Saccharothrix violaceirubra: one gene and its partner. The protein of the gene in region 1 binds, or shares a complex with, the protein of each later gene. Links are inferred from orthologs where the notes say so. Each region holds a gene or a part of one and is shown on either strand. Other genes may lie near its edges. The genes, in order: F4559_RS07000 and F4559_RS25040.

What was found.
Region 2: F4559_RS07000 (region 1) and F4559_RS25040 share a complex: the UniProt entries of both Bacillus subtilis proteins name them as parts of the possible RNA degradosome complex. The link is inferred for Saccharothrix violaceirubra from one-to-one orthologs.

The regions. Positions count from the first base shown.
Region 1 is NZ_JACHJS010000001.1:1,369,210-1,376,114, reverse strand. What follows is about bases 2,432-5,391. They hold F4559_RS07000 (polyribonucleotide nucleotidyltransferase), read right to left. Parts: upstream 5,052-5,391; coding sequence 2,811-5,051; downstream 2,432-2,810. Other genes in these bases: rpsO (30S ribosomal protein S15), read right to left, coding at 5,274-5,391; F4559_RS07005 (M16 family metallopeptidase), read right to left, coding at 2,432-2,799. Also shown: F4559_RS35795 (hypothetical protein), read right to left, coding at 22-144; F4559_RS07015 (tetratricopeptide repeat protein), read right to left, coding at 192-647; dapB (4-hydroxy-tetrahydrodipicolinate reductase), read right to left, coding at 650-1,417; more of F4559_RS07005, read right to left, coding at 1,414-2,431; more of rpsO, read right to left, coding at 5,392-5,543; F4559_RS06990 (2'-5' RNA ligase family protein), read right to left, coding at 5,671-6,129; F4559_RS06985 (helix-turn-helix domain-containing protein), read right to left, coding at 6,126-6,605; F4559_RS06980 (bifunctional riboflavin kinase/FAD synthetase), read right to left, coding at 6,704-6,905. UniProt on the Bacillus subtilis protein: Involved in mRNA degradation. Catalyzes the phosphorolysis of single-stranded polyribonucleotides processively in the 3'- to 5'-direction. Necessary for competence development in Bacillus subtilis.
Region 2 is NZ_JACHJS010000001.1:5,490,775-5,497,676, forward strand. The notes cover bases 2,176-5,132. They hold F4559_RS25040 (6-phosphofructokinase), read right to left. Parts: upstream 4,189-5,132; coding sequence 3,163-4,188; downstream 2,176-3,162. Other genes in these bases: F4559_RS35500 (helix-turn-helix domain-containing protein), read left to right, coding at 2,176-2,246; F4559_RS25035 (IS3 family transposase), read left to right, coding at 2,294-3,097; F4559_RS25045 (polyadenylate-specific 3'-exoribonuclease AS), read right to left, coding at 4,268-4,780; F4559_RS25050 (lysophospholipid acyltransferase family protein), read right to left, coding at 4,801-5,132. Outside these bases: F4559_RS25020 (class II 3-deoxy-7-phosphoheptulonate synthase), read right to left, coding at 1-599; F4559_RS25025 (DUF2891 domain-containing protein), read left to right, coding at 664-1,680; more of F4559_RS35500, read left to right, coding at 1,923-2,175; more of F4559_RS25050, read right to left, coding at 5,133-5,523; F4559_RS25055 (hypothetical protein), read left to right, coding at 5,709-6,146; F4559_RS25060 (ROK family protein), read right to left, coding at 6,656-6,902. UniProt on the Bacillus subtilis protein: Catalyzes the phosphorylation of D-fructose 6-phosphate to fructose 1,6-bisphosphate by ATP, the first committing step of glycolysis.

The DNA of each region.
Region 1 (6,905 bases):
ATCACCGCCACCCGAAGGTGGTCAGGACACGAGGAACGCGACGCCGATGGCCGACGCGAGGACGAGGCAGGCGATGGTCAGCCGGACGTTCTCCAGGGTGTTCGACATGGTTTCGACGTTAACGATCCAGATCGAACGATCCAAGGCAAAAATGCGTTAAGGCCGAATGAACAGTGCCTCACCAGGGCAAACTACACCTGATTCGACGGCGCCTGGAAGAGTTCGATCGCGCGGCGCATGGTCTCGCGGGCCCGTCCCCGGTCACCGGCTAGGTCATACGCCTGCGCCAGCAGGAACCAGCGCCGCCAGTCCTCCGGCGACTCCTCCACCTCCGCGCTCCGCCGCTCGAACAACGCGTCGGCCGCGTCGCGTTCCACCCGCCCGGACGGACGGCGCGGCAGGTCCGACACGTCGGGCAACCCGCCCTCGGCGTCCAGCCGCCGCGCCATCCGCTCGGTCACGAAACCGAAGCGCAGGTTCGTCCACGCGATCCACACACCGATCACCGGCAGCACCAGCACACCGATGCCGAGCCCGATCCCGACCGGGTCGCCGGTGCCCAGCAGCACCACGGCCCGTCCGCCGAGCAGCACGAAGTACACCGCCAGCGCGGCGGTGATCAGGAAGGCGACGGACCGGGTGCGCACGGTCAGAGATCCAGGTACCGGTCGAGACCGACCGACAGTCCGGGGTGGTCGAAGATCGACCGGACGGCCAGCAGGACACCCGGCATGAACGACGTCCGGTCCAACGAGTCGTGCCGCAACGTCAGCGTCTCGCCGGTCGTGCCGAACACGACCTCCTGGTGCGCGACCAGGCCCGAGATCCGCAGCGAGTGCACGCGCACGCCGTCCACGAGCGCACCACGCGCACCCGCATCCTCCTGTGTGGTGGCGTCCGGCTGCGCGCCGAGACCGGCTTCCGCCCGTGCCCGCGCGATCAGCCGCGCGGTGTGCGCGGCCGTACCCGACGGTGCGTCGAGCTTGCGCGGGTGGTGCAGTTCGATCACCTCGGCCGACTCGTAGTACTTCGCGGCCACCTCGGCGAACCGCATGGCCAGCACCGCGCCGATGGCGAAGTTCGGCGCGACCAGCACGCCGACACCCGGCTCGGACCTCAGCCACCCGGCGACCTCGTCGAGTCGCGCGGTGTCGAACCCGGACGTGCCGACCACGGCGTGGATGCCGTTGTCCACGCAGAACCGCACGTTGGCCATGACCACGCCGGGGTGGGTGAAGTCGACGACCACCTCGGCGCGCGCGTCGGTCAACGCCGACAGCGGGTCGTCCGCGTCGACGGCCGCGACCACCGCGGTGTCCGGCGCGGCTTCCACCGCGCGCACCACCTCGGCGCCCATCCGGCCCCGGGCACCGATCACGCCGACGCGGATCGGGTCGTCGGCAGAACGCTTCGTCAAGAGATCACCTCGTGCACCTGTGCGGGCAAGTCGTCGGCGTGAGCGTAAGGGCCGACCACCGCCGCGGCGACGGGCCGGCGCAACAGATCACGTGCCAATGCGGCCACGTCCTCGGTGGTGACCGCGTCGATGCGTGCCAGCGTGCCCTCGACCGACAGGTAGTCGCCGTAGTTCAGCTCGCTCTTGCCGATCCGGGTCATCCGCGACGACGTGTCCTCCAGACCGAGCACGAGTCCACCACGCAACTGGCCCTTGCCGCGCCGCACCTCCGCGTCGGTGAGCCCGTCACGGGCCACAGTGGACAGCACGTCGCGCACCACGCCGGCCACGTCGCCGAGCCGCTCGGGCTGGCAGCCCGCGTACACCGACAGCGTGCCCGCGTCCGCGTAGAGGCCGACCGACGAGTACACCTGGTACGCCAGGCCACGCCGCTCCCGGACCTCCTGGAACAGCCGCGAACTCATGCCGCCGCCGAGCGCCGCGTTGAGCACGTTGAGCGCGAAGCGGCGGTCGTCGTGCCGGTCGAGCGCGCGCACGCCCAGCATCAGGTGCGCCTGCTCGGTGTCCTCGTCGTGCAGCACGAGGTCACGTCGGGCGGCGATGCGCGCGCGGCCCGTGCGCGGCACGACGGGCGTGCCGGTCGAGGCCAGCCGGTCGCCGATCTGTTTGCGCGCCAACCGCATCACGTGCGCGTGGTCGACGTTCCCGGCCACCGACAACACCATGCGCGGCAACGTGTAGTGGCGGCGGTAGAAGCGGTAGAGCGAGTCGCGGTCCATGTCCGCGATGGACTGCTCGGTGCCGAGCACCGGGCGGCCAAGCGCGTGGTCGCCGAGCAACGCGTCGAGGAACGCGTCGTGCAGCAGGTCTTCCGGGTCGTCGTCGCGCATGGCGATCTCTTCGAGCACCACGCCGCGTTCGGTCTCGAAGTCGCGCGGCTCGCACAACGCGTCGAACACCACGTCGCACACGAGGTCCAACGCCAGCGACAGGTCCTCGTCGAGCACGTGCGCGTAGTAGCACGTGTGTTCCTTGGCGGTGAACGCGTTCAACTCGCCGCCGACCGCGTCGATCTCCTCCGCGATGCGCGCGGCCGTCCGCCGCGTGGTGCCCTTGAACAGCAGGTGTTCCAGGTAGTGCGCGGCACCGGCGACCTCGGGCCGTTCGTCGCGCGACCCCACCCGCACCCACAGGCCGACCGACGCGGACCGCACGCCCGCCACCCGTTCGGTGATCACCCGCAGGCCCGACGGGAGCAGGCTGCGACGCACGGTCACGTCGCCGTCGTCGAGCAGGCGGGTGCTGCCGGGTCGCTGGAGGTGGCCGAGCGGGCCCCGACGCGGACGGCCGCGAGTGCCCGGAGCACTCGCGGCCGTCCCGATGACGTGCGACGTCACTGCGCCGGTGCCTCGACGGGGGCGTCGGCGGGGGCGTCGGTCGACTCGGCGGGCTTGGCGGCCTCGGCCTCCTCGTTCACCAGCACGAGGCTGATCTTGCCGCGCTGGTCGATGTCGGCGATCTCGACGCGGAGCTTGTCGCCGACCTTGACGACGTCCTCCACCTTGCCGATCCGCTTGCCGTTGCCCAGCTTGGAGATGTGGATCAGGCCATCCTTGCCGGGCAGCAGGGACACGAACGCGCCGAACGCCGCGGTCTTGACCACGGTGCCCAGGAACCGCTCGCCGACCTTGGGCAGCTGCGGGTTAGCGATCGCGTTGATCAGGCCGATCGCGGCCTCGGCCGAGGGGCCGTCCGCCGCGCCGACGTAGATCGTGCCGTCGTCCTCGATCGAGATGTCGGCACCGGTCTGCTCGGTGATCGAGTTGATCATCTTGCCCTTGGGCCCGATGACCTCGCCGATCTTGTCGGTCGGGATCTTCACCGACGTGACGCGCGGCGCGAACGGGCTCATCTCGTCCGGGCGGTCGATGGCCTCGGCCATGACCTCCAGGATGGTCAGGCGCGCGTCGCGGGCCTGGCCCAGCGCCGCGGCGAGCACCTCGGACGGAATGCCGTCGAGCTTGGTGTCGAGCTGGAGCGCGGTCACGAACTCCTTGGTGCCGGCGACCTTGAAGTCCATGTCGCCGAACGCGTCCTCGGCACCGAGGATGTCGGTCAGCGCCACGTACTCGGTCTTGCCGTCGACCTCGTCGGAGACCAGGCCCATCGCGATGCCCGACACCGGCGCCTTCAGCGGCACACCCGCGTTGAGCAGCGACATCGTCGAGGCGCAGACCGAACCCATCGACGTCGAACCGTTGGAGCCCAGCGCCTCGGAGACCTGGCGGATGGCGTACGGGAACTCGTCGCGCTTGGGCAGGACGGGCACCAACGCCCGCTCGGCAAGCGCGCCGTGGCCGATCTCGCGGCGCTTGGGCGAGCCCACGCGGCCGGTCTCACCGGTGGAGTACGGCGGGAAGTTGTAGTGGTGCAGGTAGCGCTTGTGCGTCTCCGGGGACAGCGAGTCGATCTGCTGTTCCATGCGCAGCATGTTCAGCGTGGTGACACCCAGGATCTGGGTCTCGCCGCGCTCGAACAACGCCGAGCCGTGCGCCCTCGGGATGACCTCGACTTCGGCGCCCAGCGAGCGGATCTCGGTCAGGCCGCGACCGTCGATGCGCACCTTGTCGCGCAGGATGCGCTGTCGGACCAGCTTCTTGGTCAGCGAGCGGAACGCCGCGCCGACCTCCTTCTCCCGGCCCTCGAACTGCGCGGTCAGCTTGTCGAGCACCGCAGCCTTGATCTCGTCGATGCGGCTCTCGCGCTCCTGCTTGCCGCCGATCGTGAGCGCCTGCGACAGGTCCGCCGCGGCGGCCTGGTCGACGGCCTCGAACGCGTCGTCGAGGTAGGCCGGGTAGGTCGGGAACTCACCGGTCTCCTTGGCGGCGACCTCGGCGAGCTTCGACTGGGCCTCGCACAGCGCTCGGATGAACGGCTTCGCCGCCTCCAGACCCGCCGCGACGACCTCCTCGGTCGGGGCCTGCGCGCCCTCGCCGACCAGGTCGACGACCTGCTCGGTGGCCTCGGCCTCGACCATCATGATCGCGACGTCGGAACCGACGACCCGACCCGCGACGACCATGTCGAACACGGCCTTGCCCAGCTGCTCGTGGGTCGGGAACGCGACCCACTGGCCCTCGATCAGCGCGACGCGCACGCCGCCGATGGGACCGGAGAACGGCAGGCCCGCGAGCTGCGTCGACGCGGACGCGGCGTTGATCGCCACCACGTCGTACAGGTCGGCCGGGTTCAGGCTCATCACCGTGATGACGACCTGGATCTCGTTGCGCAGACCGTCCACGAAGGACGGGCGCAGCGGCCGGTCGATCAGGCGACAGGTCAGGATCGCGTCGGTCGACGGGCGACCCTCGCGGCGGAAGAACGAGCCGGGGATGCGGCCCGCGGCGTACATGCGCTCCTCGACGTCCACCGTGAGGGGGAAGAAGTCGAAGTGCTCCTTGGGGTGCTTCGACGCCGTCGTCGCCGACAGCAGCATGGTCTCGTCGTCGAGGTAGGCGACGACGCTGCCGGCCGCTTGGCGGGCGAGCCGGCCGGTCTCGAAGCGGATGGTGCGTGTGCCGAACCGACCGTTGTCGATCACGGCGGAGGTTTCGTGGACCTCGATGTCCGTCATGTGCGAACTCCTCGTCTGCGGGTCGCAGCGCGCTCGGGCGCGGGGCCGCGGTTCGGACGAGGCCGGTCTTCGATCGAAGTCCCCTGGGTTGTCCTCCGCCAGGGGGCCACTACCGAGGACCGGCGAACTGTCGTCCCGGCTACCGCGCGTGCGTCCCTCGTTGTCGTTGTTGCGGTGCGCCGAAGGGGAGCGGTCGCGTGGACCACTCCCCTTCGGCACGTCTCACCTGCGCAGGCCCAGCCGCCCGATGAGCGTCCGGTAGCGCTGGATGTCCACCTTCTGGAGGTAGTTGAGCAGTCGGCGCCGACGGCCGACGAGCAGGAGCAGACCACGACGCGAGTGGTGGTCGTGCTTGTGCTTCTTCAGGTGCTCGGTCAGGTCCGCGATCCGCTTGCTCAGCAGTGCGACCTGGGCCTCGGCCGAACCGGTGTCCGTGTCGTGGACGCCGTACTCGGCGAGGATCGTCTTCTTCTGTTCGGTGGTCAGTGCCACTGGCCGGCCAACTCCTCTGTCGGTGATCCGTTCCGTGGGGCCCCGGGACGAACCCGGGGTAGTCGGTACCGGCCGCCACGGACCGCAGCCAGACCCAACTGTCGAGACTACCAGTAGTCGCCAGCCATTAGTCGTTTGGCGTGCTCAGGGGCACCCGAACGACGGTTTCGTAGCCGGTGGGCGTGCCGGTGCGTACAAGTACGATCTCGTCGACCGTCCACTCGGGACCGTCGAAGGGGAGGTGCGGCCACGGTGCGTCACCGGCACCGCGGGCGACCGTCAGATGTGGACGCCAGTCCTCCGGGGCGCCGGCACGTTCCGCGAGAGGACGCAACGGGCCGTGCACGTCCATCCACAGCACGCGCGGGAACGTGCCCGAGTCGCCGAGCCGGATCGTCGGCGGGACCAGGTCGGAGAAGTCGGGCAGGCCGCCCGGGTCGTCACGGCCGTGGAAGCACAGCGTGACGTGCCAGCGTGCCGGGTCGCTCCAACGCAGGTCCGGACGGTCGGCGCGGACCGGGGCGAGCACCTCGTCGAGCCTGGTGACGACCTCGGCGGGCGGGTAGAGCAGGGTGACGAAGTTCAACGACCCTTCCCCGCGCGGCGCAACAGTTCCGACAGCGCCGGGAAGTCCTCGCCGAGCACGTCCGCGGCCTGGCCCAGCTCGTGCCGGTCGGCGGCCCGGCGCAGGAAGTCGAACACGCGGGCCTCGTCGTCGGCCGAGGCCAGTGGAAGGGAGTCCCGGCTCACGGTGGGCTTCGACTCGCGCACCTCGTCGAGAGCGCGCTGGAGGGCCTCGGGTGCGCCGGTCGACACGTCCGGCGTGAGGACCTTGCGCTCCAGCATGATCATCCGGGCCAGCACGGACGGGTTGCCGATCTTGGCCCGACGTCCGCTCATGACCTGGCTGAGCATGGGCGCGCTGATGCCGAGCACGTCGGCGAGTTGCGCCTGGGACACGTTGAAGGCGACCACCAACCGGCGCACCCGGTCGCCGAGGGGCTCCCCGTACCACTCGCGCTGCAACGCGAGGTTGCGCTGGACGTTCTTGTGGTCCTCCACGTGCGCCTCTCCCCTAGACCAGCTCGACGTAGGAGGCATCTTGCCAGGTCGCCGACCACCGCAAGGACGGTTCCACTCACCTGGTCCAATCGGTACCGTCAGGCACCCCCGAGCAGCTCCCTGGTCTCGTCCACGTCGACCCGCATGCGGACGAGCAGCGCGTCGACCGTGTCGAAACGCTCCATCGCCCGCAGCCGTCGGACGAACTCCAGGGCGACCCGCTGCCCGTAGAAGTCCTCCTCGACGTCCAGTACGTATGCCTCCACCCGACGTTCGCGCCCGGAGAAGGTCGGGTTCGTG
Region 2 (6,902 bases), 4.1 Mb from region 1 along the record:
TCGTGCAGCCGGTGCAGGTCGGCCATGCCCGCCTGGGTCATCGCCCGCAGCAGGTTCATCGCGGCACCCGCGTTGGCGTACGCGCGGATCATGCGCGACGGGTCCGGCACGCGGGCCTCGGGCGTGGCGACCAGCGAGTTGACGATGTCGCCGCGGTAGGACGGCAGGCCCAGCGCGTCGATGTTCGACGAGCGCGGCTTGGCGTACTGGCCGGCGATGCGGCCGATCTTGACCACGGGCAGGCTCGCGCCGTAGGTCAGCACGACCGCCATCTGGAGCAGGGTCCGGACGTTGGCGCGGATGTGCGGCTCGGTGTTGTCCGCGAACGTCTCCGCGCAGTCGCCGCCCTGCAACAGAAACGCCTCGCCGCGAGCGACCTCGGCCAGGTTGTCGCGCAGCCGGTCGATCTCGGCCGGCACGGTGATGGGCGGCACGCTCTCCAGCACGGCCCGCACCCGGTCGACCTGCTCGGCGTTCGGCCACTCGGGCTGCTGGTGGGCAGGCCGGGCGAGGGCGTCGTCGAGACGGGTGCGCAACTCGGGCGGAAGGGGCGGAAGCTCCGGAAGCGTGTCCACGGGCACGTCCACGGTCCAGTTCACGTGTTAAGGGTAGGCCGTCGAGGGCAAGGCGCTGCCACCGGTAGGGCCGGTCATGATGAGAGTCATGCCCGAAAAGCGGTTGGACGACGCCACGGCCGGACGGCTGCTGGCGGTCGCGGTGGAGAACGTGCGGCGCGAGTACCCGGTCCACTGGGTCCACGTGGTGTCGGCCGACGGCGGGCTGGTGCCCCAGCGGGAGCTGCACCCGGTGTTCGCCGGGTCGTTCGACTGGCACTCGTGCGTGCACCAGACGTGGCAGATCGTGCGACTGCTGCGCCTGTGGCCCACGCTGGCCGGCGCGGAGGACGCGTCGGACACGCTGGACTCGTTGATCACCCTGGACGGCAGCCGTACCGAGGCCGCGTTCTTCGACGGCCCGCAGGGGTCGTACTGGGAGCGGCCCTACGGGTGGGCGTGGCTGTTGACGCTGGCCGCCGAGCTGCACACGTGGGAATCGCCGTGGGCGGCCGAACTCGAACCCCTGACCTCGACGATCCGTGACCGCTTCCGGTCCTGGATCGCCGGCGCCCGGCTGCCCGTCCGGACCGGCACGCACGGGAACACGGCGTTCGCGGCCGGCCTGGTGCTGGACGCGGCACGGGCGGTCGACGACGTCGACCTGGCCGCCGCGTGCGAATCGGCCGCGCTGCGGTGGTACTCCGGGGACCGCGGCTACGGCGGCTTCGAGCCCGACGCACCGGATTTCCTGTCCCCGATCCTGACCGAGGCCGACCTGATGCGCCGGGTGCTCCCGGCCGACGACTTCGTGTCGTGGTTCGAGGAGCTGCTGCCCGATCTCGGCGGCGACCGGTGGCGGGTGCTGCGCTCGCCCGTCGAGGTCGAGGACGCGTCCGACCCCTACGGCGCGCACCTCGTGGGACTGGCGTTGTCGCGGGCGTGGCAGTGGCGTGCGATCGGCGAGGCGTTGCCGCCCGACCACCGGTTCCGCACGCCGGCGTCGGACGCGGCGGCGGCCCACGCGGACGCCGGGTGGCGGTACGTGTTCGACCAGGGCTACGCGACCGAGCACTGGGTCGGGTCCTACGCGCTGTACCTGGGCGTCGGTGCTTTCAAGGGGTAGAAAAGGGCCGCGCCCCTTGGTGAACCGCTCCCCGGAAGTTGGACTGGGAATCCAGTTCCGACTGTCCGGGGAGCGGTTCGTTGCATCCACGCAGTTCGTTGTCAGAGGAGCAGCGGGAGTCCGCTGTCGTGTTGTTCGAGGCCGGGTGGGGCAGGGACGCTGTCGCGACCCGGCTGGGTGTGCCCGCGACAGCGGTGCGACGCTTGCATGATCGTTGGAGGCTGCGGGGCGCGGGAGCGTTGATGGCCAAACAGGGCAGGCGGTCGTTCACGTTCGAGTTCAAGCTGGAGGTCGTGCGCCGGTTCGTCGACGGTGGGGCGTCCGCGCTGGAGCTGGCGCGTGAGCATGACCTGGCCTCGCCGAAACAGGTCGAGACCTGGGCCAGGTTGTACCGGCGTGACGGCGAGGACGCGCTGCGGCCCAAGCCGAAAGGCCGGCCTGCCAAGCCCGCCGGCACCACCGGGCTCAGCGAGCTGGAACGGTTGCGGCAGGAGAACCTGGAGCTGTCCGCGAAGGTGGCGTACCTGGAAAAACTGCGGGCCTTGAAGGAGCAGGGGCGAGACTGAAGACCCAGGTCGTCGCCACCCTCAAGGCTCAGTATCCGCTCGCGGCGCTGCTCAAGGCCGCGGGCCTTGCCCGCTCGACGTTCTTCTACCAGCAGGCCCGCCTGGCCCGGCCCGACCCGCACGCCGAACTCAAGACCGCGATCACCGAGGAGTTCGAGGCCGCCCATGGCCGTTACGGGCATCGGCGGGTTCACCTGGTGCTGAGCCGCAAGGGCCGGCGGGTGGCCAGGAAGACGGTGCTGAAGCTGATGAACACCCTCGGCCTGGTCTGCAAGGTCCGCAGGCCACGCCGCCACCGGTCCTGGCAGGGGCAGACCGGCACCACCGCCGGGAACCTGCTCAACCGCGAGTTCGGCGCCTCGTCTCCGGACACGAAATGGGTCACCGACGTCACCGAGTTCCGCGTTGGTGACCGCAAGATCTATCTGTCGCCGGTGATCGACCTGTTCGACCGGTCCGTGATCGCCTACAGCTGCGGCCTGTCCCCGTCGCTGGAGCTGACGAACTCCTCACTGCGCGCCGCGATCGCCACCCTGCCCGCCGCGGCCAGACCACTGGTGCACCCCGACCAGGGCTTCCACTACCAGCACGTCACCTGGCGCAGGCTACTGGCCGATGCCGGTCTGACCCAGTCGATGTCCCGGCGGGGCAACTGCCTGGACAACGCGGTCGCCGAGAACTTCTTCGGACATCTGAAGGAAGAACTGTTCCACCACACCACGTTCGACACCGTCGAGGAGTTCACCGCGGCACTGCACGAGTACATCGACTGGTACAACACCACCCGCATCTCCACCACGCTCAAGGGCCTGAGCCCGGTCCAATACCGAGCCCAGGCCCTCGCGGCCTAACCTTCAGTTAGCCAGTCCAACTTTCGGGGACCAGTTCACTGGAGGCACGGCCCTTTCCGGGTCGATCAGCCGAAGAAGACCTCGGCCTCCGAGTAGCGCTCCGTCGGAACGGTCTTCAGCTCGGCGGTGGCCTCGGACAGCTTCACGCGGACGATGTCGGTGCCCTTGAGTGCGACCATGACGCCGAAGTCGCCCTCGGCGACCGCGTCCACCGCGTGCAGGCCGAACCGGGTGGCCAGGACGCGGTCGTAGGCCGTGGGCGTGCCGCCGCGCTGGACGTGGCCCAGCACGACCGCGCGCGACTCCTTGCCCGTGCGCTCCGCGATCTCCTCGGCCAGCCACTGGCCGACGCCGCCCAGGCGGACGTGGCCGAACGCGTCCTTCTCGCCCGAGTGCAGCACCTCGGCGCCGCCCTCGGGGATGGCGCCCTCGGCGACCACGATGATCGGGGCGTACTCGCGCTCGAAGCGGCGCTCCACCCACTCGACGACCTTCTCCACACTGAACTGACGCTCGGGCACGAGGATGCCGTTCGCGCCGCCCGCGAGGCCCGAGTGCAGGGCGATCCAGCCGGCGTGGCGGCCCATGACCTCCACGACCAGCGCGCGGTGGTGGGACTCCGCCGTCGTGCGCAGGCGGTCGATCGCCTCGGTGGCGATGTGCACGGCCGTGTCGAAACCGAACGTGTAGTCGGTCGAACCCAGGTCGTTGTCGATGGTCTTCGGCACGCCGACGACGCCGATGCCGTCGTCGGTCAGCCTCTTCGCCACGCCGAGGGTGTCCTCGCCGCCGATGGCGACCAGGGCGTCGACGCCGTTGGCCGCGAGCACCTCGCGGATCTTGTCGACACCGCCCTCGACCTTGTACGGGTTGGTGCGCGAAGAGCCCAGGATCGTGCCGCCCCGGGTCAGGATGTCCTCGACGTCGGGCAGTCCGAGCGGCCGGGTCAGGTTCTCCAGGGGACCCTGCCAGCCGTTGCGGAAGCCGACGACCTCCCAGCCGTGGACCTCGATGCCCTTGCGGACCACGCCGCGGATGACCGCGTTGAGGCCGGGGCAGTCGCCACCGCCGGTGAGCACACCAATGCGCATTTTGCTTAGCCAATCTTCTCGTGGCGTCGGTCACCCTAGACTGTCACGGACTGGATCGGTGCAGCAAGGGTGCGCCCCGTCACCGGACCACGAAGCCCCGGCGGTTCCGTTCGGCCTCGATCACCTTCCACCGGGCCAGGTTGTGGCGGGCGTCGGCGAGCGCGTCGTGCGCGTCGGCGGGCGGCTGCGGCAGGCGTGGTTTGCCCACGTCCTCCCAGCGCTGGCGCAGGTCGCGGGTGAAGCGCGGCAGCATGCGCGGCAACGCGGGCATCGCGCCCCACAACTGGGCCAGGGCCACGTGGTCGTAGGCGGCGAACCACGCCCACAGCTCGACGTCGTCGCGGTTGGCCTTGGGCCCGCCGAAGAAGTCGATCAGGTCCTTCTTGATCCGCTCACGACTGCGCCACGCGGGATCGGCGGGCGGCGGGAGCTGGTTGAGCACGTTGGCCCGCACCCACGGACCGGCCTTGGCCGGATCGAACCCGGTCGACACGGCGTAGTACTCGCGGCCCTCCTCGTCGACCACGCCGATGGAGACGAGGTCGATCGTCACCCCGTCCTCGATGAACTCACAGTCGTAGAAGAACCGCACGGCACCACCCTAGGTGGCGATCAGCCGGCCTTCTTGTCGGGGAGCCGGTCGGCGGCGGAGGTCTCGTCGGCGGTCTCCTTGGCCTTGGCCGCGTAGACGTCGACGTACTCCTGGCCGGACAGCTCCATCAGGGCGTACATGATCTCGTCGGTGATCGACCGCAGCACGAACCGGTCGCCGGACAGGCCGGCGTAGCGGGAGAAGTCGAGCGGCTTGCCGATCTTGATCCGGATCGGGTACGGCCGCCACATCTTCGAGCCGATGGGGTTGGCCTTGTCCGTGCCGAACATCGCGACCGGGATGACCGGCGCACCGGATTCGAGGGCGATCCAGGCCACGCCGACCTTGCCCTTGTAGAGCCGGCCGTCCGGGGAACGCGTGCCCTCCGGGTAGATGCCCAGCACCTTGCCCTCGCGCACGATCCGCACGCCCGTGTCCAGCGCGGCCTGGGCCGCACTCGCGCTCGACCGGTCGATGGGCACCTGGCCGACGCCGGAGAAGAACCACCGCTTGATCGCGCCCTTGACACCCTTGCCCGTGAAGTACTCGATCTTCGCCGGGAACGTGACCCGGCGGGACAGCTTCAACGGCAGGAAGAAGGAGTCGGACACCGCGAGGTGGTTGCTCGCGAGGATGACGCCACCGGACTCGGGCAGGTTCTCCGCGCCCTCGATGATGCGCGGACGGAAGAACAACTTCAGGATCGGCCCGATAAAGACGTGCTTCATCAACCAGTAGAGCACCCTGGGAACGCCTCCTCGACGTGCGGTGACCCGCACCAGCCTACGGAGCGGACCTCACGGGGCACAACGAAGCCGGTGCCCGGGAAGACCCTCCGGCTGCCGTAATCCGCAACACAACGCGGTCGTGGGACGATGGACACAAGCAGGGCAGGGCGCCTTCACGACCGGAGGGCTGGGGCACGCCGATGAACTCCCGACGCGACTCGACCGACGGCCCGGAGGACGTGGACGCTGCCTTCGCGGAGATCGTCGCGAGCCTGGAACGCGAGGGCGTCGGCACCTCGTGGCCGGACGAGAAGCCCGAGCCGCCCGAGGAGGTCGACCGGCACGTCGACCGCCCGGCGCCGGTGGACGTGGCGGACGAGGAAGACGATCCCGCGGACCATTACGTGCCGCCGGAGCCCCCGCCACTGCCCATGCTGCGCAAGGGCACGATCGCCGCGTTGGCGCTGATCCTGCTGGGCGTCGTGCTGCTGGTCTTCCCGGGCCTGTTCGGGCTGTCGTCGCGGATCGGCACGCCGTTGGCCCTGGTCGTCCTGTGCTCGGGCGTCGGCTGGCTGCTGCTGCGTCTGCGCAACAACCCGCCCCCCGACTCCGGCTGGGACGACGGCGCCGTCCTCTGACGCTCGCGAGTCCTCCACTCGAACGCCCCGAACTACGCACTCGGGCACCCTTCCCTCTCGCAAACGCGCGAGTTATGCGTTCAGGCACCGCGAGTTGTGCGTTCAGGCACTGCGAGTTATGCGTTCAGGCACCGCGAGTTGTGCGTTCAGGCGCCACGGGCCGGACCCCTGAGTTCGGGGCAGGAGCCGCGAGTCCCGCCGCAGGGCTACCGAGGCACGCGTTCGGACCCGCGAGTCGCACGGTCGGGCGCTGCGAGTCCGGCCGCTTCACGGAGGTGGCGGCGGGTGAGGACGTGGCCCCGACGACCAGGCACGTGGCCCGGATGCGCGAGTGCGCGTTTCAGGGTGCCCGGGTACGGGGCTCACATGCCCGGTGCGCGGCCCGAGGTGCGCGAGTACGCGACTCGGGCTGTCCGAACGCACAACTCACGGTGCCTGAACGCACAACTCGCGGTGCCTGAACGCATAACTCGCGCGTTTACGGAGGGGAAGGGGCCCGAGTGCGTAGTTCAGGGTGTCCGGGTGGAGGACTCGCGGGCCAGGACGGCGGCGCCCACCAGACCGGCGTCGTCGCCGAGCTGGGCGGTGCGGATGCGGGCCGGCGGGCGGTGGCCGGCGCCGGTCATGACCGACGCGTAGCGCTCACGGGCGTCGTCCAGGAACAGGGGCGCCGACTCGGACACCCCGCCGCCGACCACCACGACCTCGGGGTCGTAGACGTCGGCCACCAGGGCGAGGCCGTCACCCAGCCAGCGG